One region of the Mesorhizobium sp. HAY1-8B genome, then DNA from elsewhere that is predicted to be linked to it. Evidence: predicted binding sites of a transcription regulator. Region 1 holds the regulator's gene; each other region holds the start of a gene.

Evidence for each region. The regulator LexA, encoded in region 1, represses DNA repair genes until DNA is damaged. The targets are predictions, from matches to a motif close to TGTTCNNNNTGTGTTCNG.
Region 2: AC1VON_RS04940 (YifB family Mg chelatase-like AAA ATPase) is a predicted target of LexA. The motif match lies at 7,539-7,556, and genes of this name have one in related genera.
Region 3: AC1VON_RS16945 (ATP-dependent helicase) is a predicted target of LexA. The motif match lies at 2,980-2,997, and genes of this name have one in related genera.

The regions. Positions count from the first base shown of each region.
Region 1 covers NZ_CP200321.1:4,444,083-4,454,041, reverse strand. The annotation lists gene lpxB (lipid-A-disaccharide synthase) at 1-724, shown strand, start outside; gene gltA (citrate synthase) at 756-2,084, opposite strand; gene gltX (glutamate--tRNA ligase) at 2,268-3,692, opposite strand; gene AC1VON_RS21240 (ComEC/Rec2 family competence protein) at 3,795-6,245, shown strand; gene lexA (transcriptional repressor LexA) at 6,239-6,976, opposite strand; gene AC1VON_RS21230 (GntR family transcriptional regulator) at 7,323-8,096, opposite strand; gene AC1VON_RS21225 (ABC transporter substrate-binding protein) at 8,251-9,237, shown strand; gene AC1VON_RS21220 (ABC transporter ATP-binding protein) at 9,305-9,959, shown strand, end outside.
Region 2 covers NZ_CP200321.1:977,003-986,961, reverse strand. The annotation lists gene AC1VON_RS04975 (2-dehydro-3-deoxygalactonokinase) at 1-441, opposite strand, end outside; gene AC1VON_RS04970 (SDR family NAD(P)-dependent oxidoreductase) at 438-1,205, opposite strand; gene AC1VON_RS04965 (putative bifunctional diguanylate cyclase/phosphodiesterase) at 1,462-2,811, opposite strand; gene AC1VON_RS04960 (GtrA family protein) at 3,023-4,816, opposite strand; gene AC1VON_RS04955 (glycosyltransferase) at 4,981-5,985, shown strand; gene AC1VON_RS04950 (GtrA family protein) at 5,990-6,364, shown strand; gene gshB (glutathione synthase) at 6,523-7,464, shown strand; gene AC1VON_RS04940 (YifB family Mg chelatase-like AAA ATPase) at 7,647-9,179, shown strand; gene AC1VON_RS04935 (DUF4267 domain-containing protein) at 9,243-9,608, opposite strand; gene AC1VON_RS04930 (TetR/AcrR family transcriptional regulator) at 9,727-9,959, shown strand, end outside.
Region 3 covers NZ_CP200321.1:3,613,055-3,623,013, forward strand. The annotation lists gene AC1VON_RS16930 (ABC transporter substrate-binding protein) at 1-581, shown strand, start outside; gene AC1VON_RS16935 (succinylglutamate desuccinylase/aspartoacylase family protein) at 662-1,684, shown strand; gene AC1VON_RS16940 (threonine aldolase family protein) at 1,681-2,724, shown strand; gene AC1VON_RS16945 (ATP-dependent helicase) at 3,012-5,105, shown strand; gene dapB (4-hydroxy-tetrahydrodipicolinate reductase) at 5,115-5,888, shown strand; gene AC1VON_RS16955 (ABC transporter substrate-binding protein) at 6,047-7,060, shown strand; gene AC1VON_RS16960 (ABC transporter ATP-binding protein) at 7,324-8,178, shown strand; gene AC1VON_RS16965 (ABC transporter permease) at 8,192-9,070, shown strand; gene AC1VON_RS16970 (sensor histidine kinase) at 9,075-9,959, opposite strand, start outside.

The DNA of each region.
Region 1 (9,959 bases):
GTTCGAGGTGAAGGAACTCGAGCGGCTGGGTGGCCCGCCCGGCACCTATGTCGGGCACCGCCTCACGCATGAGGCAGGTGTGCTTGCCGCCGCGAAGGCGCAAGAATTGCCGCGCGATCTTGCCCAGGACCGCATCAAGACGTTGCTGGTGCTGCCCGGCTCGCGGCGCGGCGAGGTGCGCCGGCTGATCGAACCATTCGGCGAGACGGTGTCGATGCTGCGCGCGCGCGGACATAGGCTGCGGCTGTTGCTGCCGACGGTTCCCCATGTCGCCGACCTCGTCAAATCCTCGGTCAACCGTTGGGATGAAAAGCCTGAGATCATCGTCGATCCGCAACGCAAATGGCAGGCTTTCGGCAAGGCCGATGCCGCGCTGATCGCATCGGGAACGGTATCGCTGGAGCTGGCGCTGTCGGGCGTGCCGATGGTCTCGTGCTACAGGCTCGATCCCATAGCTCGTGCCGTCGCGCCCTATTTCGTTTCCGTCTGGTCGGCGCTGCTGCCCAACCTGATTGCGGATCGTGCGCTTATTCCGGAGTTCTACAACGAATACGTCAAGCCGAACAATCTGGCTCGGCAAATGGAAGCGCTGTTCGCCGACAGCGGCATGCGCGTCTGGCAGAAAGACGGCTTTGCCGAGATCGCGCGGCGCATGGCGACGGACAAACCGTCGGGCGAGATCGCGGCGGGCGTTGTGCTTCGCCATATAAAAAAGGCGCCCTGACAGGCGCCTTTTTCGGTCAAGACAGCTTTAGTCAGCGCTTGGCGATCGGCACGTAGTCACGCTCTGGGGCGCCGGTGTAGAGCTGACGCGGGCGGCCGATCTTCTGGCGCGGGTCCTCGATCATCTCCTTCCACTGCGCGATCCAGCCGACGGTACGGGCGACCGCGAATAGCACCGTGAACATGGTGGTGGGGAAGCCGAGCGCCTTCAGCGTGATGCCGGAATAGAAGTCAACATTCGGATAGAGCTTCTTCTCGATGAAATAGGGATCGGTCAGCGCGATCTTTTCCAGTTCCATGGCGATGTCGAGCAGCGGATCGTCCTTGATGCCGAGTTCGCCCAGAACCTCGTGCGCCGTCTTCTGCATGATTTTCGCACGAGGATCGTAGTTCTTGTAGACGCGGTGGCCAAAACCCATCAGCCGGAACGGATCGTTCTTGTCCTTGGCGCGGGCGATGAATTCCGGGATGTGATCGACATGGCCGATCTCGCCCAACATGTTGAGCGCCGCTTCATTGGCGCCTCCGTGGGCCGGGCCCCAAAGGCAAGCGATGCCGGCGGCGATGCAGGCGAACGGGTTGGCGCCAGAAGAGCCGGCAAGGCGAACCGTCGAGGTCGAGGCATTCTGCTCGTGATCGGCATGCAGGATGAAGATGCGCTCCATGGCGCGCGCCAGCACCGGGTTGATCTTGTACTCCTCGCACGGCACCGCAAAGCACATATGCAGGAAGTTTGCCGCGAAACCGAGATCGTTCTTCGGGTAAATGAAGGGCTGGCCGATGTGGTACTTGTAGGCCATGGCCGCGATCGTCGGCATCTTGGCGATCAGACGCATGGAAGCGACCATGCGCTGGTACGGGTCCGAGATGTCGGTGGAGTCATGGTAGAAGGCAGACAGCGCGCCGACCACGCCGCACATCACAGCCATCGGGTGCGCATCGCGACGGAAGCCGGTGAAGAAGCGCGACATCTGCTCGTGCACCATGGTGTGGCGCGTTACGCGGTAATCGAAATCGTCCTTCTGCGCCTTGGTCGGCAGTTCGCCGTAGAGCAGGAGGTAGCAGACTTCGAGGAAGTCGCCGTGTTCAGCCAATTGGTCGATCGGATAGCCACGATGCAAGAGGATGCCGGCATCGCCGTCGATGAAGGTGATTTCGGACTCGCAGCTCGCGGTCGAGGTGAAACCGGGGTCGTAAGTGAACGCGCCGGTGGTGCTGTAGAGCGAGGCGATGTCGATGACGTCAGGTCCGACGGAGCCGCTTCGCACCTTGAATTCATGAGTCTTGCCGGCGAATTCAAGCGTTGCCGTAGCTTCTTGGTTCTTGCCGCCCACATCCAGTTTTTTCGCAGCTTCGGTCATTGCAAACTCCTTCTTGTTTCCTCATGCCGGCAAAGGCAAATCTCTGCAGAGCGACACGTCGAATCACCGCAATGCGCGTATTCGCCACCGCATTTTAGGAGGTGCGTGCCAGATTGGGCCAAGGCCTAATGTTGCACTGCGAAACGCGCCTTTCAATGCCAATCTTCTTGGGCCAGTTTGCTCCTAATCGATTTGATCCGCTATGCGCGCCAGGCTCTCCTCGCGTCCAAGCACGGCAAGCACGTCGAACACACCCGGCGAGGTGCTTTTGCCAGTCAGCGCGGCCCGCAGGGGTTGGGCCACGGCGCCAAGCTTATGGCCACCGGCAAGCGCATAATCGCGGATCGCGGCCTCCGCCGCGGCAGCCGTCCAGTCGCCCGAAACCGCGTTCAAAGCTTCGTGAGCGCCACGCAGGATCTTGCGCGCATCGTCATTGAGCAAGAGGGCCGCTTTGTCGTCGATCGGCAGCGGGCGCGTGGCGAACAGGAAGGCCGCGCCATCGACAAGCTCGACCAGCGTCTTGGCGCGCTCCTTCAGCCCCGGAAGGGCTGCCAGCAGTTGCGCCTTGTTCGTGTCGTCAAGGCGTGCGGCCATCGCCGGGCCACCCTCGAGATAGGGTAGAGTGGCGATGAAGATGTCGAACAGTTCGGCGTCGGCCATGCGGCGCATATGCGCGCCATTGATTGCTTCCAGCTTGGCGAAATCGAAGCGGGCCGCGCCCTTGTTGACGTCGCCGATGTCGAACCAGGAGATCATGTCCTTGATCGACATGATCTCGTCGTCGCCGTGGCTCCAGCCCAGGCGCGCCAGATAGTTGAGCAGCGCCTCCGGCAGGTAGCCCATGGCGCGATAGGCCTCGACGCCAAGCGCGCCGTGGCGCTTCGACAGCTTGGCTCCGTCGGCGCCGTGGATCAGCGGGATGTGCGCCATCGACGGGACGTCCCAGCCCATGGCGTTATAGATCACGGTCTGGCGGGCGGCATTGGTCAGGTGGTCGTCGCCACGGATGATGTGCGTGACACCCATGTCGTGGTCGTCGACGACGACGGCATGCATGTAGGTCGGGTTACCATCCGAACGCAGGATGATGAAGTCGTCGAGATCCTTGTTGGGAAAGCGCACCTCGCCTTGGACGCGGTCGTGGACGATCGTCTCGCCCTCGGTCGGCGCCTTGATGCGGATGGCGCCCTTGACGCCAGCCGGCGCCTCGGATGGATCGCGATCGCGCCACTGACCATTGTAGCGCGGCGGCAGACCTTTTGCGCGAGCCGCCTCGCGCATCGCCTCCAGTTCGGCAGGCGTCTCGTAGCTGTAATAGGCCTTGCCCAGGCGCACGAGCTCCTCCGCGACCTCGCGGTGGCGCGGGGCACGCTCGAACTGCGAAACCGCATCGCCGTCCCAGCCAAGACCGAGCCAGGAGAGTCCGTCCAGGATGGCGGCCGTCGCCGCATCGGTCGAACGCTCGCGATCGGTGTCCTCGATGCGCAGCAGCATCGTGCCGGCGGTATGTTTGGCATAGAGCCAGTTGAACAGCGCCGTGCGCGCGCCTCCAATATGCAGGTAACCGGTGGGCGAGGGGGCAAAACGGGTGACGACCTTGTCGGACATGAAACTCTCGGAAACCATCTGAAGCGGGGCGCGGCGGCGCGGACTTTCGCGCGTTGCGCGTTCATGTAGCATAGGGCGTCAGGGGTGCAAGGGGCAGACCCGATGGCTGGACGTGGCCGGGGCTCGGATCAGGGCGAGGACGCTGTTGTTGGCGTCAGCGAGCGGTCCCTGTTTGCGATCCCGCCGCCGGCCTCGCTGCCGCCATCACCTCTCCTTCCCGGCTCCGGCAGCCAACCTTTGCCAGCGGGTGCCCCAGCACCAATTCCGCCCGCCACTGGCCGGATTGCGCGTGTCGGGCGGCAAATCGGCCAGGCTTCCTTGCGTCGCCTGCGCCACAGTGTGACGACGGCAGCGGAACTGGAGCTTGACCGAGGCGCTGCCTTCCTGCTGGTGCCGGTCTGCCTGGCCGCGGGTGCGATCGGCTACTATTCGCTGGCGGCGGAGCCTGACTTCGCAAAGCCCGTCGCGATCGTCGTGCTGATGGCGATCTGTGCGCTTGTCTCGCGCTCCTGGCCGAAAACCCATCTGGCTTTCATGGCGGCATTGTTGTGCGCGCTGGGCCTGCTTGCCGCCAAGGTCGAGACCTGGCGGGCGGGCACCCGGATGCTGGGTTCGGAAATCTCGACGCAAGTGACCGGCCGCGTCGTCTCGCTCGAGCGCATGGAGACCGGCCGCATCCGATTGACGATAGACGTGACGTCGACGGCGCGGCCAAAACTGCGTTACGCGCCGGAAAGGGTCCGGCTTTCAGCGCGCAAGATACCTGACGACATGACCGCCGGCTCGCTGATATCGGGCTATGCCAAACTGCTGCCGCCGACCGGTCCGGTGCGGCCGGACAGCTACGATTTCTCCTTCGACAGCTACTTTGCCGGCATCGGTGGCAGCGGCTTCTTCCTTGGCAATCCAAAAATCATCTCCGCCGACGACGATGAGATGCCGCTGTCGGCCCGCCTGTTTTCGGGGATAGAAAATGCGCGCGAAGCCATCGCCGACCATATCAGGGGCGTTGTTGGCGGCGCCGAAGGCGAGATCGCGGCAGCGCTGATCGTTGGCGTGCGCGCCGGCATTCCCGATGAAATCAACGAAGCGATGCGGCGCACTGGCATCTATCACATCATCTCCATATCGGGACTGCATATGGCGCTGGTCGCCGGCACCATCATGGGTCTGCTGCGCGGTGCCTTCGCGCTTTTCCCGGATTTTTCCGCGCGTCGGCCGGTGAAGAAATATGCGGCCGCCGCGGCACTGTTGTCGATCGCCGCCTACCTCGTCATCTCAGGCGTCGTCGTTGCCGCCGAGCGCAGCTTCATCATGCTGGCGGTGATGCTGATTGCCGTATTGTTCGATCGCGCGGCGCTGACCATGCGCAACCTCGCTATCTCGGCGATCGCCGTCATCGTGGTGTCGCCGCATGAAGTGGTCGGCCCGAGTTTCCAGATGTCGTTCGCCGCGACGGCCGCACTGGTCGGCGCCTATGCCGGCTGGGCGGATCACCGTGCGGGAAAGACAAGACCGCCACCGCCAAGGCGATCCCTGCCGGGGTTCCTGACGCGAAAATTCCTCGCGCTCACGGGAGGGGTGGCGATGACGTCCATCATTGCCGGCAGCGCCACGGCGCTGTTTGCCATATGGCACTTCCAGCGTGTGTCGCCGCTCAGCCTGTTCGCAAATCTGGCTGTCATGCCAATTGTCTCAGTCGTCATGTTTCTGGCGGTTGTCAGCGCCTTGACAATGCCCTTCGGTCTGGACGGACCTTTTCTCTACCTCATGGGCAAGGGCCTGACCGCGATGATCGCCATATCGGCGTGGATATCGGAACGCTCCCCCGTCGATGCGGTCGGGCTGATTTCACAACACTCCGTGCTGCTGGTGACGATCGCCCTGGTCATCGCGACGATGGCGACGACATGGCTGCGGCTCGCGGCAGTGCCATTCGCGCTCGCCGGCCTGTTGACAGTGTCGGATACACGCACGCCGGACGTGCTGATCTCCGAAGACGCGCGGCTGGTTGCGCTGCCGATCGGCGGCGGCGAACTCGCGGTCAGCCGGGCTCGTCCAAACGAATTCACCGTCGACAATTGGAAACGCGCGCTGGTGTCCGAAACCATCGTCGTGCCGGAGATGTTCAACAAGGCGGACGGGCAATTCGACTTGGCCGATGCGGTCAATCTGCCGCCGGGGGCGCCGTTTTATTGCACGGAGGGCATCTGTCTCGCCCGGCATCCGTCTGGCGCGATCATCGCGCATGTCGAAGACCGCAAGGCTACCTGGAAGGCCTGCGGCTTCGCCGACCTGATCGTTGTCAATGATGCGACGGGCTACGATGCCTGCCACAACCCGCTGGTTCTCGTCGTTACCAAACGGCAACTCGCACGCAAGGGCAGTGCCGCTGTCTTCTTCGACCGCCAATCGGCGACCAGCCCGCCAACCATCAGCTTCGCCGTGGACGGGCCCTATCGGCCCTGGCACACGCAACGAAAGTTTTCGCGTGAGGCGAGGGGACTGCCGCCCTATCAAAAACCTGAAACGCCGGCCGCTCCTGCTCAGTAGCGCCTGATCAGGCCGACTAGCTTGCCTTGCACCTTGACCCTGTCCGGCCCGAAAATGCGCGTCTCGTAGGCCGGGTTGGCGGCTTCAAGGGCAATCGAGGCGCCCTTGCGGCGGAACCGCTTCAAGGTCGCTTCCTCCTCGTCGACCAGCGCCACGACGATCTCGCCTGGGCTCGCCGTATCGGCGTTGCGGATAATGACTGTATCGCCATCGAAGATGCCGGCCTCGATCATCGAGTCACCCTTGACCTCCAGCGCATAGTGCTCGCCACCCATGATCATGTCCGGAGGCACCGAGATCGAATGCGTCTGATGCTGGATGGCATCGATCGGCACACCTGCGGCGATACGGCCCATCACCGGGATCGACACGGCAGAGACCGCGTCGTAGTCATTGCCGGCAGAGGGCAAGCGCGACGGCGCCGGCTTGATCTGACGGCCTAGGCCGCCCTGACCAAGACTGCCTTGAATGACACTCGGCGAGAATTTCTTTGCCGCGTTGAGGCCGGGCGCGATCGAATCCGGCAGTCGCAGCACTTCCAATGCCCGCGCCCGGTTGGGCAGCCGCCTGATAAAGCCGCGTTCCTCCAGCGCCGTGATCAGGCGATGTATCCCTGACTTGGAGGCGAGATCCAGCGCCTCCTTCATCTCGTCAAAGGAAGGCGGGATACCGCTTTCCTTCAGCCGTTCATGAATGAACATCAGCAGTTCATGTTGCTTACGCGTCAGCATGGCGCCCCCCAGGCATTGAACGAAGGGAATCGGAATCGAAAAACAAACCCAGAACAAACACTATCTGTTCCAGTTGTGTTCCGCAACTGTTTAAAGTTTAGTGAATTTGTTAAGGCATCTGAAATTGTCTGCCGCCGGCAGCGGGCAGCGATCGGCCGCCTTCGCCGCCAGCGCGAGCATTGAAATCATTTTGGTTAATGGCCTGTGGCCTACCCTTGATGGACCTTGGAATCAGTTTCTAGAGGGCGTCCAGAGGCTGGATCGCGTCGTTGTTCGATCCATTCCTGGCGGAACGAAACGAAATCAAAACGCCAACGATCATGCTTCGAGAGCAATAACGCTGAAGTCATCCGGAAATTGCTTTCAGGCTGCCGGCGCGTGCGGTGTAGTTGTTCGCGCCGCCGTCCTCGCTATGAACGTAGACATGCAGCGTATAGCCGATATGCGCCGTCATCAGCGCCTTTGCCCGCTCGACATCGCGATCGAGGGCCGCTTCCATGATCGCGGTGTGATGCTCGATCGCGATCGCCTCTCGAAGAGCGTCCATTGCCTCGCCATAACCATCCTTGAGGCCGGCGGCCGCCCGCAATGTCGGCGCCAGGCCGAGAAACCGATGATGCCGCCGCAACTGATCGGCGATTGTCGAACGGAAGCGCAACAGCCAGTTGGACGTCGCGGCACTCAGCAGTGCCCCGTGAAAGGCCTCGTGGCTCTCGTCCCACTGGTCGACGGCCGCATCCGAGGGGTCGTCGACCGCGGTCTTGCAGCGGGAGAGCCGGTAGTGGGCGGTGACAACCGCGTCCTCCCATTCCCTGCCGCCTTTCTCGATCGATTCCAGGAACAGCGGCATCTCCACAACCATCCGTGCGCGAGCCAGGTCCTCGAGTTCGGCCCGCGACACCGGAGCCACGGCAAAGCCGCGATTGCTGATGGCGGTAACCAGGCGCTCGGCCTCAAGTCGAGACAAGGCTTCACGCAGCGGTGTCCAGCCGACGCCGTATAGACCGCGCAGCGCACTCAGCTTGAGCGGTGCGCCCGGCATGAGGCGTGTGGTCAGGATATCGCGCCGCAGCAGCTGATAGGCCGCCTCGGTTTTCGTGGAGTTGTTCTGGTCCTGCATCGCGATCCGTCCATCGTCGGGCATGTGAAAATTATATATGATGGTGCTCGATGGCAAGAATTATATATAATGTTTGACAGGAAGCGATGGACTGACCATGATCGCCACAGTTGCCGTCCCGATGAGCGGCGCTGATCAAATCTGGGAGGAAATGATGTTGAAGTCCAAATCCGCTTGGCTGTCGGGATTGGCCCTGGCAGGCGCATTGATGGTCAGCGCGGGGAGTGCCGCCGCCGACCAGATTCGCATCGGCATCGCCAATTTCGGCGAGCATCCGCAGCTCAACGCTGCCATAGCCGGATTCAAGAAGGCGCTGACGGACAATGGCTTTGTCGAGGGCAAGGATGTCGTCTACACGGAGAGCCATACCAATTTCGATGCATCGCTGGTGCCGCAGATGATCGCCAAGCTACAGGCGGAGCAGCCCAAGCTGATCTACACCATCACCACGCCGGTCTCGCAGATCGCCAAGAAGGCGCTTGCCGGTTCCGGCATTCCGATCGTCTTCGCCGCTGTCACCGATCCGGTCGCGGCCAAGCTGGTGCCGTCGTGGGACGCCGGAGACGAAGGCATGACCGGCGCCAGCGATCTGCAGGATGTCGCCGCTGTCATGGCCTTCACCAAGAAGCTGCTGCCGAACGCCAAGCGCTTCGGCGTGCCTTACAATCCAGGCGAGGCCAATGACGTCGCCCTGGTCGAGAAGATCAAGGCGACCGCACCGGCGGCCGGCTTCGAGGTCGTCGAAGTCGGCATCGACAACGTCAATGACATCCAGCAGCGCATCGCCGCGCTCGCCGGCAAGGCAGACGTGATCTACGGCCCGGCTTCGAACCTGATCCAGCCGGCGATCGCCGCTGTTTCCGCGGCCGCTCGCCAGACCGGAATCCCGGTCGTCAACTCCGATGACAGCGCGGTCCGCAACGGCACGGTGCCGGCAAGCTTCGCGGTCAATTACACGCAGGTCGGTGTCAACGCCGGCAACATCGCCGCCGAAATCCTCAAGGGCAAGGATCCCAAGACGATCGCGCCGTCGCGCCCGGCCTACAAGGATCACATGGCAACGATTTCCCGCAAGGCGATGGCCGCGTTCGGCATCGAGATACCGGCGTCGATGGCCGATTGCGGCTGCATCGTCGACTGACATCGGCACTGAAGGATGACGGCGCCGGCGCCGTCATCCCGAGGTCAGGGAGGAACGATGCTCGAAGATCCGATCCGCGCGTAAAGTATTCTACAAGGGCCAGGCCGACGAGAAGATCGCGCTGGACGGTCTCAGCCTGTCGCTGGCCACGGGCGAGTTCGGCATCGTCATCGGCTCCAACGGAGCCGGCAAGAGCAGCATGCTCAATGCCATTTCCGGAGCTCTTGTCCTGGATTCCGGCAAAATCCTGATCAATGGTGTCGATGTGACAGCCATGCCGGTGTACAAACGTGCCGCAAGGTTGGCACGGGTCTTCCAGGATCCGATGCGCGGCACAGCCGCCAGCATGACGGTGGCGGAGAACATGCTGCTGGCCGACCTGCGCAGCCAAAAACGCACGCTGCGGCAAGGGCTGAACGCCACGCGGCTTGCGTCCTACAAGGAGCGCCTGTCGATATTGGGCCTCGGCCTTGAAAATCGCCTCGATACCCGTGTCGATCTACTCTCGGGCGGGCAGCGTCAGTCGCTGTCGCTGATCATGGCCGTCGGCGGATCGCCGGATTTGCTGCTGCTCGACGAACATACGGCCGCGCTCGACCCGCGCACGGCAGAGATCGTCATGCAAGCGACGGTGCGCGCCGTCAACGCGCTGAAGCTGACCACCCTGATGGTGACCCACAACATGCAACACGCCGTCGACTATGGCAGCCGGGTGATCATGC
Region 2 (9,959 bases), 3.5 Mb from region 1:
GCAGGCGAGATGCCGCCCCTTTGCCGGCAAACCAGCGCCGGCAAGCTGTGTTTCCTCACCGCGCATGACATCCGGCGCGTCAGCCAGACGCTGGGCGAGGCCCGGCACGATGCGGATGTCGCGGCGCCCGTCCTCGATGCGGACCGCACCGCGCAGGATGGCGCCGATCGGCGCCGGCACGGACACATAGGGCGCCTCGATCCAACCCTGGCGGGAACCAGCCATGCCGCAGATGATGACGGGCAATTTTTCCGGTGCTCCCATGGCGCCAAGGTGACCCTCGAGGACGTTGGAGAACCCTTTTTCGCGCGCCGTGATCAAGCCATCATCGCCGCGACGCTCCGCCAGCACCTTGCCGCTGCCGTCAATGAGCCATGCCCGAAGCCGGGTCGTGCCCCAATCGAGCGCCGCGACCGCGGGAGCCTTGCTGGCTGGGCTCACAGGAAGCCTCCGTCGACGATCAGCATTTGCGCCGTCAGCATGCGCGACGCGTCCGAGGCCAGGAACAGCACCGTGCCGACCATGTCGTCCGGGCGCATGACGTCCTTGATGCACTGCTTGGCGACATGGGCGGCAAGCGCCCCTTCGGTCACCCAGCGTTCCTGCTGCCGTTCAGTGATCACCCAGCCGGGCGCGACGGCGTTGACGCGGATACGATCGGGTCCGAGCTTGCCGGCCAGGCCCTTTGTCAAACCGAGGATGCCCGCCTTGGCGGCGGTGTAGGCCGGCATGTCGGGGTGGTTGATGAGGTAGGATGTCGAGGTGAAATTGATGATCGAGCCGCCGCCGGCCCGCTTCATGCCCGGCGCCACCGCCTGCGCGGTGAAGAAATGCGGCCTGAGGTTAATCGCCTGGTTGTTGTCCCAGAACTCCACCGTCACGTCCTCGATGGCATGTCGCTCGTCCCAGGCGGCATTGTTGATGAGCACCGTGACATCGCCATGCGCCTCGGCCGCCTTGGCCGCCGAGGCCCGCAGCGCCTCGATGTCGCGCAGATCGGCCTTGAGGTAGAGCGGCCGCCGGCCGAACTCCTTCTCGATGCGGTCGGCAAGCAGCGTGCTCGGGCCGTCGGCGATGTCGATGAAGGCGACGTTGGCGCCCTGGCGCATAAACCCCTCGGTCAGGGCCGCGCCGATCCCGGAACCGCCGCCGGTGATCAGCACCGAGGCTCCCCTGAGGTCGGCAAAATCCGCCGATGGCATCATGTCTTTTCTCTCCTCGCGCATGACCCCGAAAATCGGATCGATTTTCGGAAGGGCTCATGTGCAAACCAAAACTGCTGCAGCGTCCTTTACGCGTGCTGAAGGACGCGTGGCGCTGCAGCCTAACCGGCGCGCATCCTAGCCACGCAAGTCGCGCGGGCAAGGGCGAAAAGCTGGATTTGGGGGCTTATGTCAGACAAAACGACAATGCGCCGCATTCGGCGCGATGTCGCGATGGTCGGCCGAACAGAGATCCCGGTCAGATCGCCTTGGCGCGCAAGGCACCCCGGAAGGAATCGCGGAGATAGCCGAGCGTGGCGTCGGCATCGACCGGCCTGCCGAACAGATAGCCCTGCCCGCCGGCGCAGCCGAACTGGACCAGGCGGTCGGCCTGCGCTTCTTCTTCGATGCCTTCGGCGACCACGTCCATGCCGAGCCCCTCGCACATGGCCAGAATGGCGCGGATGATGTGTTCGGACGGCCGGTCATCGAGAATGGAGGAGACGAAGGCGCGGTCGATCTTGAGCTTGTCGAAATGGAATTCGCGCAGGCGGCCGAGCGAGGACTGGCCGGTGCCGAAATCGTCGAGCGAGACTCGGATGCCGACGCGGCGCAGATCCTCGACGATCTGTGCCGCCGAGGCCGGATCGTTCATCAGGCCGGTCTCGGTGATCTCGATCTCGAGGCGGCGCGGGTCGAAGCCGGTGCGGTCGAGGATCGCCAGTATGTGCAGGCCGGTGTTCTGGTCGACGAGCTGCGAGGGCGAAAGGTTGAAGGACAGGAACAGGTCATTCGGCCAGCTCCTGGCCGCCTCGGTCGCCTTGCGCAGCACCAGCTGCGACAACGGGCCGATGATGCCGCGTTCCTCGGCGATGGGGATGAAGACCGTCGGCGGCACCGCGCCGAGGTCGCGATCGGTCCAGCGCGCCAGCGTCTCGAAGCCGATTGTGCGACGCGTGGTGAGATCGACGATCGGCTGGAAATGCGGCTCAACCTCGCCGGCCGAGACGGCACGGCGAAGCGCCTGCTCGATGCGGGTGACGCGCTTGGCCGCCTCTTCCATCTCACGCGTGTAGACGACGACCCGGCCCCGGCCAGAGCGCTTGGCGTGGTAGAGCGCCGTTTCGGCCTTGTTGATGAGGATCTCGGTGGTCTCGTCGCCGGAATAGAACAGCGAGCAGCCGACCGAGGCCGACAGCCTGGCGGTTCGTTCGCCGACATCATAGGGCGCCGACAGGATCTCGATCAGCATGCGGGATTTTTCCGCCGCCGCCTCCTCCGAGAACACCAGCGGATAGAGGAAGGCGAATTCGTCGGCGCCGATGCGGCAGACTGTCGAGTGGCCGTCCATCGAGGCGCGCAGCCGCATGGCGACCTGGATCAGGATGTCGTCGCCGGCCTTGTGGCCGAACAGGTCGTTGATCGGCTTGAAGCCGTCAAGGTCGAGAATGCCGACGGTAAACGGCGCGGGATCGTCGGCGCGGTCGCTGATCAGGCGATCGACCTTGTCAAAGAAGCGGCGATGGTTGCCAAGCCCGGTCAACGGATCGGTGAAGGCCAGATCCGTGCTCTCCCTGCTTGCCTGACCGGTGCCAAACGGAGTTTGCATCGGTGTCCCTGTTTTTTGACGTCGGAATTTATTTCCGAGACTGGCAGCAAACCCTTTAGGAAACGTATCCTGAAAACCAATTTTTCGCGGCCGGCGCATGATCCCGGAAAATAGACCCGGGTTTCACCGGCGATCTTGCCCAGACAGACAGCCGGATGCCTTCGGGAGGCCGGGCACAAGGAGCATCAGGCCATTGTTTTCACGCGGATTTTCAGCTGCTTGATTTGACGCGGTAGAGTTCAAGTGGCGTGCCACGGGTTCCCGCCACCGGCTCCAGCCAGTCCGGGACGCTGCCGCGCATCAGCCCGGCCAGGAAGCCGTCCGGCGCCTTGGCCGCGAACAGCCGGCTTTCCGCGTTGCCGCGGCAGAGCGCGACAAGGCCGACATGGTGGCTTTCGACGATGGCTTTCGCGTCGGCGGCCGAGCCCAGCAAGGCATCGAACACGAGCAGGTTTCCAGCGACGTTGCGATGGTAGGGACCGGCGAAAACGCGATGACCGGTGAAGGCGAGGATCGGCGAGCCAAGATTGGAGATGGCAAGGACCGTGGTGGGGGGCATCGTGCCGAGTGCCGCGAACGAAGCCTTGCTGTTGCAGGGCGCATCGGTGCTGGCATCGCTGGCGGGTGCACCGGTCTCGAAGGCGTTCGATGCGGCTTGAGCGGCGCCCGACCAGATCGCATTGACCGAGATCAACCAGGCCGCGGCCATCCTGAGCATCGAGCCGCTGGACGGGCTGGTCTCGGCCTGCTGCCGCCATTTGCCGATCCAAGCCGAAAGCGGGATCACCGCGAAGGCAATGGAGAAGGTCGAGCCGCGTACTTCCCAGGCGCTGACCAGGACCGCAACGATCAGCAGCGCGCCGACGAGGCTGTCCTGCCGCCGCCAGCCGCCATGGCTGAAGCGAAGCGCCATCAGCACAATCGCCACCAGCGGCGTGGCAAAACGCGCCACCACCCTGGCCGGGTCATCGGAGACGAGCTGGACGATCGACTGCGCCTCCTCGATATGGCCGAGCCACATCTGCTGCAGGCGCGGGTCGAGATGGGCATAGGGCGCCGCCAGGCATTGCGGGAACAGCAGCACCACGACCAGAGCGAGCGTGACGGCAAGCAGGCCAAGCGAGGTCAGGCGCCGGGCAGCCGTTGCGTTGGCGGCCCTCAGGGAGGCGATGACAGCCAAACCAGCTCCGGCAAGCCCGGTGACCGCGAATTGCACGACCGAGAATGTGTCGCACTGGGCCTGGCCCCAGGATGAAACAGGGATGGTGGTGACGAAGACAAGGGCCGAGACGCCGGCGACGCCGAGGCCGAAATCCCTGGCGATCAGCCTTTCGGCATCACCCGCGGCGAGAAACAGCAGCGCGACGACCGCGCCGAGGGCTCCGGCATAGGGAGCGCTTTCCATGCCGATGGCCAATGTCAGCGTCGCGCAGATGCCCGCGACAAACGCGGCCGATCGGCGCGTGGGTGCCTCAAGCAGCAGGGCGAGGCTCGCCAGGGTCAGCATCAGCTGGACATTGTGATGATCGAGCGCGCCGGGCGAAAAAATACCGATGTAGTACAGGGCCGCGCCACCAACGACGGCGGCGGGCAGCACCGCGTGTGCCTCGCCGAAGGCGCGCGCCGCGCGGATGATGAAGAACATCGCGAGAAAGAATTGCAGGGTAGGCCAGACTATTTGCACGATCTGTTCGGCCAGGGAGGTGCTGCCCGTCAAGACCGAAACGGCGAGGATCGCAAGCGCCAGCGGCGCGTCGAGCAGCCGCGACCAGTGCATGACGAAGCCGCCCTCCAGGCCCATCCTGTACTGGTGCAGGTCGAACCAGCCCTGGCCGGCCAGCAGATCGCGGACCTCGACCAGTTGCAGCAGGCTGTCATTGTCGCCCGCCGGATTGGCCAGTTGCGAGAACCCGGCACAGGCATTGAGGACCAGCAGCAGCAAGGCGGCGAGCAGCGCGAACGCGATATCGGACTTCCCTGCGGAAGTTCCCCTTGCTGTGCCCATCCCGATCGCCCTTGGCGGGAATGCCGGGCCTTTCCAGGCCAATCGACACTCATGAAGTCGGTCTTAAACCTAGCCTTAACGGCTTCAATAAATAGTAAAACCGCCTGGATGAGGCCGGTTTCCGGCGTGCGGCCGTGTGGTCGACAAGGCATTCGGAGACGAAAATGCCGCAAGACCACGAACCTGTCATCGCCGTGCTCCTGCCGTGCTACAATGAGGAGCCGACCATTGCCGAGGTGGTGCGGCGGTTCCGCGAAGCGCTGCCGGCCGCCACCGTCTATGTCTATGACAACAATTCGAAGGACCTGACGGCCCTGCGCGCCCGAGCCGCCGGTGCCATCGTCGTGCGCGAGCCGCGCCAGGGCAAGGGCAATGTGGTGCGTCGCATGTTCGCCGACATCGATGCCGACATCTATCTAATGGCCGATGGCGACGGCACCTATGCGCCCGAGGACGCGCCACAGCTGATCAACACACTGCTGACCGAACGTTCCGACATGGTGGTGGGCACCAGGCGCGGCGTCGCCGACGATGCCGGACGGGCCGGCCATGCTTTCGGCAACCGTGTCTTCAACGGACTCTACAAATGGCTGTTCGGCAGCGATTTCACCGACATCTTCTCCGGCTACCGCGTCTTCACCAGGCGCTTCGTCAAGAGCTTTCCAGCCGTCTCCGGCGGCTTCGAGATCGAGACCGAAATGTCGGTACACGCCTCGCAGCTCAAATTGCCGGTCAGCGAAATCGCGCTCGACTATGGCCGCCGGCCGGTCGGGTCGTCGTCGAAACTGTCGACCTTTGGCGACGGCGCCAGGATCCTGTGGATGTTCGCCATGCTGATGAAGGAGACGCAGCCGCTGCGCTTCTTCGGCGCCTTTTCGCTGTTCTTCCTGGCCTCGAGCCTCTTCCTGATGGCGCCGGTGCTGGTCGAGTTCGCTGAAACCGGCCTTGTCCCGCGCATCCCGACCTGGGTGCTGTCGGTCGGTTTGCTGCTCCTGTCCATGCTTGCGGCGGTGACCGGGCTGATCCTTGATTCGGTGTCGCGCGGGCGGGCCGAACAGAAGCGCATCTTCTATCTCTCCATGCCTTCGGGCCGTGCCGAGCGGCGCACCAGCGCGATCGCGCCCGCCGCGGCAAAGGTCGCGCCGGGCAAGACACCGCGGGCAGCCTGAGGCGGTGAACCGCCTCGTCCGCTTCGTTTTTGCCGGCGGAATCGGTTTCTTCGCCGATGCGGCGGCACTCTGGCTGCTGCTCAGTTTCACGCCGCTCGGGCCCTTCGCCGCCCGCGTGCTGTCGATAGGCTTTGCGCTCTGCGTCACCTGGCAGATCAACCGGCACCTGACCTTCGCGCCCTCGCGCCGCGGCATGGCAAGAGAAGGCGCCCGCTATGGCGGCGTCGGCGTCGCCACCAGCATCGTCAACTACCTCGTCTATTCCGCGATCCTGCTCGCGCTGCCGGGAGCGCCGCCGCTTGCCGCCCTCGCCATCGCCTCGCTGGCCGCCATGGCGCTGTCCTTCCTCGGTTATTCCAGGCTGGTCTTCGACCGTTGATGCATGTCGCGCAAAAGTGGCTCCGGTGTTGGGACAACGACATGCACGAAACCAAGATCTAAAGCGCGTCGCAAGGATGCGCTTTAGATCGCTGGCCCGATTGGCAGAAGGCGCCGCGACCCTTATATCGCTCTCGTCGACTGCGCTGGGGACCTGCCATGAAGTTAAAAATCGCCGTCCAGATGGACCATATCTCCGCCGTGTCGATCGCCGGCGACACGTCTTTCGCACTGTCGCTGGAGGCGCAGCGGCGCGGTCACCAATTGTTCCACTATACGCCCGACCGGCTGTCGCTGCGCGACGGCAAGGTATTTGCCCGCATCGAGGAGATGCAACTGCGCGATGAGAAGGGCAATCACTACTCGTTGGGCGACAAGGTGCGCACCGATCTCTCCGAAATAGACGTCATCCTGCTGCGCCAGGATCCGCCCTTCGACATGAACTACATCACCACCACGCATATACTGGAGCGCATCCATCCGAAGACGCTGGTCGTCAACGACCCGGCCTGGGTGCGCAACAGCCCGGAAAAAATCTTCGTCACCGAATTTTCCGACCTGATGCCGGAAACGCTGATCACCAAGGACCCGCTGGAGGTGGCCGCCTTCCGCAAGGAGTTCGGCGACATCATCATCAAGCCGCTCTACGGCAATGGCGGCGCCGGCATCTTCCATCTGCTTGAGGCCGACCGCAACCTCGCCTCGCTGCTCGAAATGTTCGGCCAGCTTTTCCGCGAGCCCTATATCGTGCAGCGCTACCTGAAGGAAGTTCGCAAGGGCGACAAGCGCATCATCCTGATCGACGGCGAGCCGGTCGGCGCCATCAACCGGGTACCGGCCGAACACGATTCCCGCTCCAACATGCATGTCGGCGGACGCGCCGAGAAAACCGAGCTGACGGAACGCGAGCGCGAGATATGCGCCCGCATCGGACCATCGCTCCGGGAACGCGGCTTCATCCTGGTCGGCATCGACGTCATCGGCGACTACATGACCGAGATCAATGTGACGTCGCCGACCGGCGTGCGCGAGGTGCAGCGTTTCGGCGGCGCCGACATCGCCAGCCTGTTCTGGGACGCGGTCGAGGACAAGCGGAAGTAAGCGTTTTCATTTTGTCTTAACCATGTTCCGCTTTTGCAACCGGGCGCAGTTCGGCTGCAACCCCAGCGATTGCCCGTTCCCGTAATGTTCTTGATTTGGCCGAGAAACTGTGGTTGTCTCGCCAAAGGGCCATTCTGGCCTGATCGCAGGGGCTGGGGCCAGCCCGCATCCGGGGTGGGAAAATGGTGGCGCGGGTTCGCACGGTCGCTTTCCAGGGCATCGAGGCCGTGCCGGTCGACGTGCAGGTGATGATCGCGCCCGGCAAGGTCGGCATGCAGATCGTCGGCCTGCCCGACAAGGCGGTGGCCGAAAGCCGCGAGCGCGTACAGGCCGCGCTTCATGCGTCGGGCCTGTCGATGCCGTCGAAGAAGGTGACGGTCAATCTGGCGCCGGCCGACCTGCCCAAGGAAGGCAGCCACTATGATTTGCCGATCGCGCTCGGGCTGATGGCAGCCCTTGGCGCCATTCCGGGCGACATGCTGGCCGGCTATGTCGTGCTTGGCGAACTCTCGCTCGACGGCACGATTGCCGCTGTCGCCGGCGCCTTGCCGGCGGCGATCGGCGCCAATGCCGAGGGCAAGGGCCTGATCTGCCCGTTCGCCTGCGGGCCGGAAGCGGCGTGGGCCGGCAAGGACTTCGACATTTTGGCACCGCGCAGCCTGATCGCCATCGCCAACCATTTCCGTGGCACGCAGGTGCTGTCGCGGCCGGAGGCCGGCATCCACGCCTCGGCGCGCGACCTGCCCGACCTTGCCGACATCAAGGGCCAGGAGACGGCCAAGCGGGCGCTGGAAGTGGCGGCGGCGGGCGGCCACAATCTCTTGATGGTCGGCCCGCCCGGATCGGGCAAATCGATGCTGGCGCAGCGGCTGCCGTCGATCCTGCCGCCGCTGGCGCCGAAGGAATTGCTGGAAGTCTCGATGATCGCCTCGGTGGCGGGCGAGCTTGGCGAAGGCAAGCTGACCGACCGGCGGCCGTTTCGCGCCCCGCACCACTCGGCCTCGATGGCGGCGATGGTCGGCGGCGGCATACGCGCACGGCCGGGCGAGGTGTCGCTGGCGCATCACGGCGTGCTGTTCCTCGACGAGTTCCCCGAATTCACACCGCAGACCCTCGATGCGCTGCGCCAGCCGCTGGAGACCGGCGACTGCATGATCGCGCGCGCCAACCACCGCGTCACCTATCCGGCGCGCATCCAACTGGTGGCGGCGATGAACCCGTGCCGCTGCGGCATGGCCGGCGAGCCGGGCTATCGCTGCCTGCGCGGCGAGCGCTGCCGCACCGACTACCAGGCGCGCATTTCCGGTCCGCTGCTCGACCGCATTGATCTCAGGATCGAAGTTCCCGCGGTCTCGGCCAGCGACCTGATAAGGCCGGACCGGGCGGAGAAGAGTGCAGCGGCGGCGCTGCGCGTGGCACGCGCCCGCACCTTGCAACGCGAGCGTTTCGAACGGCTCGGCGTGACCAGCGCCACCACCAACGCGCATTGCGCGCCGGCCGTCATCGAAGACATCGCCATGCCCGACGCCGCCGGCCTGTCGCTGCTCAGGGACGCCAGCGAGAAACTCGCCTTCTCGGCGCGGGCCTATCACCGCGTGCTGAAGGTCGCGAGAACGCTGGCCGATCTCGACGCCAGCGAAACCGTCGGCCGCATCCATCTGGCCGAGGCGATTTCCTATCGCATGAGCTCGGAGCGGGTGGCGCAGGCGGCGTAAATGCCACTGCCATCGAGCCACTTTCGTCCTTCTAGCCTTTAAGTTGCAGTGTTCAGAGCGTTTTTACTTGGCGCCCAGGATGAGGCACGCGCCAGTTGCGACGATGACCAGCCCTGTAAGGCCATGCATGCCGAAGGCGAGGGCGCGGTTTCCCCGCGAACGGAGGACTGTCACCATGTCGCCAAACGCGATGAGGCTTGCGATGAGCATGAATTCGCCGAGCAGGCGCGGCGAGCCATTGGCCATGAGCAGGATGACAAAAAGGCCCGACGCGATATCGCGCGTGCCCTTCACGGACAGCCACGCGGCAAATCCTGTCGATGACGGGGGTGAACCGGCAATGCCGAAGTCCGCCGAAGCGGCGTGAGGAGCCCACCAAAAGCGTGCACCGAGGAACATAATTGCGGCCGCGATCAGGCCGGAAAGCACATATCCAGTTTGTAGCATGGCTAACTCCTATCAGTCGCAGAACAACTAGCGCCGCTAGAATTTTGCGTCAACAAAAATCTAGCGTTGACAGAAAAAGGTGCATTGGTAGGGTTTCTGGATGTCGATCGCCGAACGCAAAGAGCGCCAGCGCGCCGAGCGCTATGAACTCATCCTGTCCACGGCCCGCGAACTCGCCGAAGCCGAGGGCTGGGACGCCGTCACCACCCGACGTCTCGCGGACCTGATCAACTACAGCCAGCCGGTGCTCTACAGCCACTTCAAAGGCAAGGCGGACATCATGGCCGCAGTGGCCACCAGAGGATTCGAGGACCTTGCGACGCGATTGACAAA
Region 3 (9,959 bases), 830 kb from region 1:
TTTCTCCCTTGAGCCCCTACTACAACGCCGAGCTGCCACAGCACCAGTTCGATCCGGACAAGTCGAAATTCTATCTGAAGCAGGCTGGCCTGGATTCGCTGTCACTTGATCTATTCACCTCCGATGCCGCTTTCCCGGAGGCGATCGACATGGCCACCATTTATCAAAACGGCGCGTCTGCCGGCGACGTGAATCTCAAAGTTCAGCGGCGGCCGGCGGACGGCTACTGGACGGATACCTGGATGAAAAAGCCTTTCTGCATGTCGGTCTGGCTGACCCGCCCAATCGATCAGACGTTCTCGCTTATTTATAAGTCGGGCGCATCATGGAACGAGTCCTATTGGTCAAACGAGAAATTCGACAAGCTTCTTGCAGAAGGGAAGTCGGCATTGGATTTCGGCAAGCGCAAGGAAATCTACGGTGAGATGCAGGCAATTCTCAACAATGAAGGCCCCAGCGTAATCCCCGTATTTGCCGACTTCCTGGATGCAAGAAGTTCTCGCGTTCATGGATTTGAGCCGAGTGCCGTCTCGGACTTGTCGGGTGACCGCGCCGCCGAGCGCGTCTGGTTCTCGGCCTGACGCCACAAGCGATGGAGATTCCATGTAGAGCCGGTCAACCCGGTTCCCCATGATCGGATCTTTTTGAGCAGGAGGAAGATTTGTCATTGTCGCCGCTATGGACGGACATCGACTGGAACCGTGCAGGACGGCAGGATTCCTTCCTGAACCTGGAGCATTCCGTCCATCGCTCCGCTTACGGGATCATTCCGATCCCTATCTCGCTTTTCAAGAACGGAAGCGGACCAACACTGCTGTTGATGGCCGGATCGCACGGGGACGAATATGAGGGTCAGGCAATCCTGACCCGCCTAATCCAGACCTTGGATGCAGACTCGGTATCGGGCCGCATCATCGTATTGCCGGCGGCAAATCTGCCGGCCGCGCTGGAGGGATCACGAGTGTCTCCACTCGACGGCGGAAACCTGAACCGCTGTTTTGGCGACTCGATTTCCGACAATCCCACGTCCCGGATCGCCGACTATATAGCAAACACCATCCTGCCGATGTGTGACGTCTTCTTCGACTTCCATTCAGGCGGCAGCTCCCTGGAATATATGCCATGCACTTATGCGACTGTTTCCAACGATCCTGACAAGGCGGTAGGCACGCTCCATGCACTTGAATTCATGAATGCTCCCATCGCCTGGGCTCACAAGGGTATACCCGAGGGATCGGAGGCTGGCCGCGCCGCGTACCGAAACGGCGTTGTCTACCTCAGTGGCGAATTCGGCGGTGGCGGCAGGATTTCCAGACAGGCCGCCTGGGTGGCCGAGCGCGCGATGTACCGCCTAATGGCGCATCTGAAAATTCTTCCGCTGGCAAGCGAATGGAAAGAGGAGATCGAAAGCCGGCTGATGCACGCGAGCCAGCGGCACTATTTCTATGCCGATCGCGACGGAATCTTTGAACCCGCCGCCGCCCTGGGCGACGAGGTCGGGAAGGGTGACCTTGCGGGCACAATTCTCAATCCTGAAACCCCGATGCAAACCGGGTTGCGGGTATTTTTCCCGGAATCCGGAACATGGATTTGCAGCCGGGCCATCGGCAGGGTTCGCAGGGGCGACTGCCTTGGTCACCTGCTGGCCGATGTTTCGCGTGAGGAAATCCTGGTCTCGGAATGAACAAGGATTTTCGATCCGACAATGTCGCTCCGCCGTTACCACAAATCCTTGAAGCGGCCGTCCAAGGAAGCGGCATGTGGATGGACGCCTATGGTGACGATCAAATCACAGCCAGGTTGGAAGAAAGACTTGCCGAAATATTCGAGCACGAGGTTGCGGCATTTCCAATTCTGACGGGAACCGCGGCAAACGCCCTCGCTCTCGCCCAGATGTCCGGACGTTTCGGCCAGATTCTTTGCCATAGGTTATCGCATGTCTATCGGGATGAATGCGGCGCGGTGGAGTTTCACAGCCAGGGAAGGCTGAAAGCCCTGGATGGCAAGAATGGAAAACTGGACGCCGAAACCTGCACCCGTGGCTTCGGAATTCTTGATGACGTGCACCAATTGCGAACGACCGCGCTTTCGCTAAGTCAGGCAACGGAAGTCGGCACATACTATTCAGCGGATGAAGTGCTGCGGCTGGCCAGCTGGGCCAAAGGCCATGACGCGGCAGTGCATATGGATGGCACCCGGTTTGCCAATGTCGTCGTGGCATCTGGCTCGACGCCTGCCGAGCTTACCTGGCGCGCGGGCGTCGATGTCCTGTGCCTTGGTGCGACAAAGGGCGGCGCGATAGGGACTGAGGTCGTTGTTTTCTTCGAGCATGGCCTGGCCGATGATTTCAAGCGATTGATGAAGCGGTCAGGCCATCTGCCCTCCCGCCTGTGGTTTCTGGCGGCGCAGCTCGAAGCCTATTTCGACAATGATCTTTGGAGGGAGTCAGCCCGACACGCAAACGCGATGGCGTGTCGGTTGGGCAGTGCCCTCTCGCAAAACGGCATAGCGCCTTGCTATCCAGCGCAGACCAATATGGTTTTCCTGAAAGCTGACATGGGCACATATGAACGTCTGCGAAAAAGTGGATTCAAATTCTATTTGATAGATGAAGAGAACGAAGAGACAACGGCAAGATTCGTTATGTCTTACGCCACCGATATAGACGATGTTGAAAGATTGGCTGAGGCAATCATCAATGCCAGTTACACAAATGATCGATGATCACCCAGCAGGCTTTAAGGCCTTGGCCGCAATGCCGGCAATCGGCGCTTGAAGCGGTAGTGACGTGGCGTTGAGCCACCAAGTCGGTGCTTTTGTCACTCAACGGTCTGACGCGTGCTGGAGTCGCCAGGCGTTTCGCTCGCGGAGCGTCGCAGTTCTCTATCCTTGCCGCGCGGCCCTAGGCAGTTGACCGGGAACCAAATCCCGCTCCTCGGTTGGTCCTGCTTCGCCATGGCATATCACCGCTTCCTTGTTGCGAACAAAGCGGAAACGATGCTTGATGGGCGATGAACCTCGCCGCCCATGATTCGACTTTTCTGGAGCCGACTGCTCAGCCTGCCTATCTCGCCCGGCTGAACGACGCGCAGCGTCAGGCCGTTGAGCATGGTGACGGCAAGATCGCCGGGCCCTTGCTGGTCATTGCCGGCGCGGGCTCGGGCAAGACCAACACGCTGGCGCATCGCGTCGCCCATCTCATCGTCAGGGGAGCCGACCCGCGCCGCATCCTGCTGATGACCTTTTCGCGCCGCGCCGCATCCGAAATGGCAAAACGTGTCGAGCGTATCGCCGGCGAAGTGCTCGGCCGCGACGCCGCTGTCATCACCGATGCGCTGACCTGGGCCGGGACCTTTCACGGCATCGGCGCGCGGCTGTTGCGCGACTATGCGCTGGAGATCGGCCTCGACCCGGCCTTCACCATCCATGATCGCGAGGATTCCGCCGATCTGATGAATCTCGTGCGTCATGAGCTCGGCTTCTCCAAGACCGAGGCTCGCTTCCCCACCAAGGGGACCTGCCTCGCCATCTACTCGCGCGCCGTCAACGCGCAGGCGCCGCTTGGCGAAGTGCTGGGGTCGGCCTTCCCCTGGTGCGCCGGTTGGGCCGATCAGCTCAAGCTGCTGTTCGCCGGTTATGTCGAAGCCAAGCAGGCGCAGAACGTGCTCGATTACGACGATCTGCTGCTCTACTGGGCGCAGATGGCGGCCGAGCCGGAAATCGCGGCGCATCTGGGCGGGCGCTTTGACCATGTGCTGGTCGACGAATACCAGGACACCAACCGGCTGCAGGCGTCGATCCTCATGGCGCTGAAACCCGACGGTGCCGGGCTGACGGTGGTCGGCGACGATGCGCAGTCGATCTATTCCTTCCGCGCCGCGGAGGTGCGCAACATACTCGACTTCCCAAAACAGTTCGCCCAAGCCGCCGATGTGGTGATGCTGGAGCGCAACTACCGCTCGACCGAGACCATTCTGGCCGCCGCCAATGCGGTGATCGGCGAGGCTTCGGAGCGCTTCACCAAGAACCTGTGGTCGGAGCGCAAATCCACCGACAAGCCAAGGCTGGTCACCGTGCGCGACGAGGTCGAGCAGGCGAACTTCGTCTGCGATACGATCCTTGCCGAGCGTGAGGCTGGCACGGCGCTGAAATCGCAGGCGGTGCTGTTTCGCGCCTCGCACCACAGCGGGCCGCTGGAAATCGAGCTGACGCGGCGCAACATTCCCTTCGTCAAATTCGGCGGGCTGAAATTCCTGGACGCCGCGCATGTCAAGGACGTGCTGGCGGTGCTGCGTTTTGCCGAAAACCCACGCGACCGCGTCGCCGGTTTCCGCGTGCTACAGCTGATGCCGGGGATCGGCCCTTCAGCCGCCGCACAGATCGTCGAGACGATGACGACAGCACTTGATGAGGCGATGGGGCTGGCTGGCTGGCGGCCGCCACAACGAGCGGCGGACGACTGGCCGGGTTTCGTCTCGCTCTATTCCGGCCTGCGGGCCGGCGCAAAATGGCCGGCGGATCTCGAGCAGGTCAGGCTTTGGTACGAGCCGCATCTGGAGCGCATCCATGAGGATGTCATCACGCGCCGTGCCGACCTGCTGCAGCTCGAGCAGATCGGCTCGGGCTACGCCTCGCGCGAACGCTTCCTGACCGAATTGACCCTCGATCCGCCGGACGCGACCAGCGACCAGGCCGGACCGCCACATCGCGACGAGGACTATCTGATCCTGTCGACCATCCATTCGGCCAAGGGCCAGGAATGGAAGAACGTCTTCGTGCTCAACACGGTCGATGGCTGCATTCCGGCCGATCTCGGTGTCGGCACAAAGGAGGATATCGAGGAGGAGCGCCGGCTGCTCTACGTGGCGATGACGCGGGCCAAGGACAGCCTCAACCTGGTCATGCCGCAGCGCTTCTTTCCGCATGGCCAGGCGGCACGCGGCGACCGCCATCTCTATGCCTCGCGCACGCGGTTCATCCCGGCCTCCATGCTCACGGCATTCCAGCAGGTGTCGTGGCCGGGCGGGCAAGCGGCGCAGGGCAGGGCGCCCCGGCCCGAAGTGCGCGTTGACATCGGCGCGCGCATGCGCGGCATGTGGAAATAGCCGAAGGCCATGGCGCCGATCCGGATTGCCATTGCCGGCGCACTCGGTCGCATGGGCCGCCAGATGGCCGAGGCCGTGCAGGCCGATCCGCGGCTGTCGCTGACCGCCCGCTTCCATCGGCCAAGCAGCGCCGGCGACGGGCTGGTAAGCCGCGACGAGGCGCTTGCCACGGCCGATGTGGTGATCGATTTTACCACACCTGCGGCTTCGGCCAACCTGGCAAGGTTTTGCGCAAACCGCGGCGGCCCCGCTTTGGTGATCGGCTCGACCGGTTTCGATGCCGTCGAACTGGCCACCATCGCCGACGCCGCGAAAACGGTTCCCATCGTCCGCTCCGGCAGCTTTTCGCTTGGGCTGAACATGCTGGTCGGGCTGGTCGGGCAGGCGGCGAGGGCGCTCGATGCCGATGACTGGGATGCAGAGATTTTCGAGGCGCACCATCGCCACAAGGTCGATGCACCGTCGGGCACCGCACTGATGCTGGGCCAGGCCGTTGCCGGCGGACGCGGCGTCGCACTGGACGCGGTCGCAAGGCGCGTCCACGACGGCGTCACCGGCGTGCGGCCAGCCGGCGAGATCGGTTTTGCGGTGATGCGCGGCGGCAGCGTTGTCGGCGAACACAGCGTCAGCTTCTGTGCCGAAGGCGAGCTTGTGACCTTGTCCCATGCCGCCGGCGACCGCATCATGTTTGCCCATGGCGCCGTCGCCGCCGCACTCTGGGTGTCGGGACGCTCGCCTGGCGAATACGACATGTGCGACGTTCTCGGTTTTGGCGCTTCGTGACCAGATTCCACGGCCGTCAAAATGGCTGAAAGCCAGCTGAAAGCTTGGGCATGCAATGACGGCATTGCGGCTTTCGCCGTGTGTCCGGTGCGGGAGCGGCCGGCATGGAGGAATGCGGCACAGCCGGGATGGCGCGCCGCCCAGGTGGAGGAAATAAAGTGACCGGTTTCATCTCGAAACGCGTTTTGCGTTCAGCAGCCCTGACGCTTGCCCTCGTCGCCACTGGTGCGACGGTAGCATCGGCGGCGGACAAGATCACCATCATCGTCGGCGGCATGGAAAAGCAGATCTACCTGCCGGCCGTGCTCACCCAGCAGCTCGGCTACTTCAAGGATGAAGGGCTCGATGTCGAGCTCGTCAATTCGCGTGCCGGCGTTGAGGCCGAAAACGAATTGCTGGCTGGTGCCGTACAGGGCGTCGTCGGCTTCTACGACCACACCGTCGACCTGCAGTCCAAGGGCAAGTACATCCAGTCGATCGTCCAGTTCAGCCAAGCGCCGGGTGAGGTCGAACTGGTCTCCGCCAAGCACCCCGAGATCAAGTCGCCAGCCGACTTCAAGGGCGCCACGCTCGGCGTCACCGGTCTCGGCTCCTCGACCGATTTCCTCACCCAGTACCTTGCCGTGCGCAACGGCCTGAAGCCCGGCGACTACACGCTGCTGCCGGTCGGCGCCGGCAACACCTTCATCGCCGCCGTCAAACAGGATCAGATCCAGGCCGGCATGACCACCGAGCCGACCATCGCGCAATTGCTCAAGACCGGCGAGGCCAGCGTGCTGGTCGACATGCGCACGCCTGAAAAGACCAGGGAAGCGCTGGGCGGCGACTATCCGGCGGCGTCCTTCTATGTCCAGTCTTCCTGGCTCGAAGGCCACAAGGACGAGGCCCAAAAACTCGCCAACGCCTTCGTCAAGACGATGAAATTCATCGCCACGCATTCGGCCGAGGAAATCGCCGACAAGATGCCGAAGGATTATTACGCCGGCAACAAGGACCTCTATGTGCAGGGCCTGGCCGGCGGCAAGGCGATGTTCACGCCCGACGGTCGCATGCCGGCCGATGGCCCGGAGACGGTGCTGAAAGTTCTGTCGACTTTCTCCAAGAGCCTCCAGGGCAAGCAGATCGACCTGTCGAAGACCTTCACGACGGAATTCGTCGACGCCGCCAAATAGAGCAATTCCAGGAAAAGTGTGAAGCGGTTTTCCGTCCGGAATTGCGTCAAAACAAAGAGTTAGAGCGGTTCGCCGTTTCCATGAAACGGTGAAATGCTCTAGCGCCGTCCGACGGCTGCGGATTTCCGCTCCGCGCGTTGAAGAACAACAAGTTGCGCCGCTTGGCTGAATCAGTTCGGCAGCGGCGCCTTTCCGGATGCCGATGACGGAAGGTCTGCTGGCCGACCGACGGCATCTCCGCGCCAACACCTCAGGAGTGCGCCATGCAAGTGCAAACCATGGCGGCCGAGAAGCTGTCTCAGGCCGCGCCACCCGCCGACGCCGCTATCGCCATCGATGATGTGACGCTGCGCTTCGTCACGCCCGACGGCCATATGATGACGGCTATAAGGGATTTCACCATGACCGTGGCGCGTGGCGAGTTCGCTTGCGTCGTCGGGCCGACCGGCTGCGGCAAGTCGACGACGCTCAATCTCGTCACCGGGCTGCTGCGGCCGACGACCGGCAATGTCCGCGTCATGGGCAATCCGGTCACCGACATCAGCCGCGACATCGGTTTCGTCTTCCAGGCCGATGCGCTGTTCCCGTGGCGCAGCGTCCTCGACAATGTCGCCGCCGGCCCGCTCTATCGCGGCACGCCGAAAGCGCAGGCCTATGAGCGGGCGCGCGACTGGATCGCCCGCGTCGGCCTCGGCCGCTTCGAAAGGCATTATCCGCATCAGCTTTCGGGCGGTATGCGCAAGCGCGTCGCACTGGCGCAGACCTTCATCAACCAGCCCAAGATCCTCCTGATGGACGAGCCGTTCAGCGCGCTCGACATGCAGACGCGCACCGCCATGCAGGACGAATTGCTGGACCTGTGGTCGGAGCAGAAATCCTCCGTCGTCTTCGTCACTCATGACCTCGAGGAAGCGGTGGCGCTGGCCGACAAGGTCTATGTGCTGACCGCTGGGCCGGGCACGGTCAAGAGCGTCTACCGTATCGGCCTGCCGCGCCCGCGTGTCATGGCCGACATCCGTTACGACCCGAAGTTCATCGAGATCGCCAAGGTGATCTGGAACGATCTGCGCGAGGAAGTACAGCTCGGCCAGAGCCGTGGCCTGCAGGCTAGCCATTGAAAGGAGAAACAGCATGACCGCAATCTCTCCGACCGACAATCAGGCTGCCGTCCGCGATGCTTCGATCGCCGTTGCCGAAGCCCGGGCGAGGGCGCGGCTGCGCCGGCGCCATGCGCTCGTCATCAGCCTGCGCGTGGCAATCCTCGTCGTCTTCCTTGGCCTGTGGGAACTCGGCGCCGACTACAATGTCATCGACCCGTTCTTCTTCGCCAGCCCATCCGGCATCTGGGACCAGATCTGGGTGTGGGTCACCGAGGGCACGTCGCAAGGATCGCTCTGGCTGCAGATGTATGTGACGCTTGAGGAAACCTTCCTCGGCTTCGTCATCGGCGCCGTTGGCGGTATCGCCGCCGGCATCATCCTTGGCCGCAACCGGCTGCTGGCCGACGTCTTTTCGATCTACATCAAGATCGCCAATTCCGTACCGCGCGTTGTGCTGGGCTCGGTGTTCATCATCGCGCTCGGCCTCGGCATGGCCTCGAAGGTGGCGCTTGCGGTGGTGATGGTGTTCTTCGTCGTCTTCGCCAATGCCTTCCAGGGCGTGCGTGAGGCCGACAGGGCGATGATCGCCAACGCACAGATCCTCGGCGCGTCGCCGTTCCAGATCACCACCTCGGTGATCATCCCCTCGGCGATGAGCTGGATTCTGGCCAGCCTGCATGTCAGCTTCGGCTTTGCCCTGGTTGGTGCCGTCGTCGGCGAGTTCCTTGGCGCCAAGCAAGGCATGGGCCTGCTGATCTCGACCGCGCAAGGTGCCTTCAACGCCAACGGCGTTTTCGCCGCCATGATCATCCTGGCTGTCATGGCGCTGGTGGTGGAGTTCATCATCACCCGCTTCGAGAACTATGTCGTCAAATGGCGGCCGGCACCCTTCAACGAGCAAGGCACCTGATTGGTCAGGCCAGGGGCAGCCTGACTTCGACCACCAGGCCGCCGACCGCGCCATCCCGCAGGGTGACGCGGCCGCCGGCGTTTTCGACGACCTCGCGCACGATGGCGAGCCCCAGCCCGCTGCCTTCCTCGGTCGAACCGGCGATGCGGTAGAAGCGCTCGAACACATGGTCTCTTTCGTCCAGCGGAATGCCAGGCCCGGCATCGGCAACCGCCAGCACGGCTTCGCCATCGACGGCCGCCAGTCTCACCGTGACGCTGCCGCCTGATGAGGAGTAGCGCAGCGCATTGTCGACGAGGTTGACGATCATTTCGCGCAGCATGGTGCCGTCGCCGACAACCGGCACGGGACCGGTCTCTTCAAGGCCGAGATCGATATTGCGGGCGATCGCCGCCGGCGCCTGCGTTTCCAGCACGTGTCTGGCGGCCTCGGTCAGGTCGATGCGATCGGCGCGTGGCCGCCGGCTGCCGGGCTCGGCCCGCGACAAGGTGAGCAACTGTTCGGCCAGCCGGGCGAGCTTGCCGGAGCTTGCCTGCAGCGCGAACAGCGCTTCCTGGCGTGCGTCGGGGACAGTTTCCCTCAAGGCATAGCTCGCCTGCGTCGAAAGCAGCGCCAGCGGCGTGCGCAACTGGTGCGCGGCATTGGCGATGAAGCGGCGCTGCGCCGCCATCTGCCCCCGCACGCGCTCCATATAGACGTTGAGCGCGTCGATCAGCGGCCGGATCTCGCTTTGCGCGCCCGGCACCTCGACCGGGTCGAGATCGCTGCGGCTCGGCGAGCGGACCGCGTCGCGCAGCCGGATCAGCGGCGCCAGGCCCCGGCGCAGGCCGAGCAGCACGAACACGCCGGCAATCGCCACGAGCGCCAGCTGCTGGGCAAAGGCACTGAA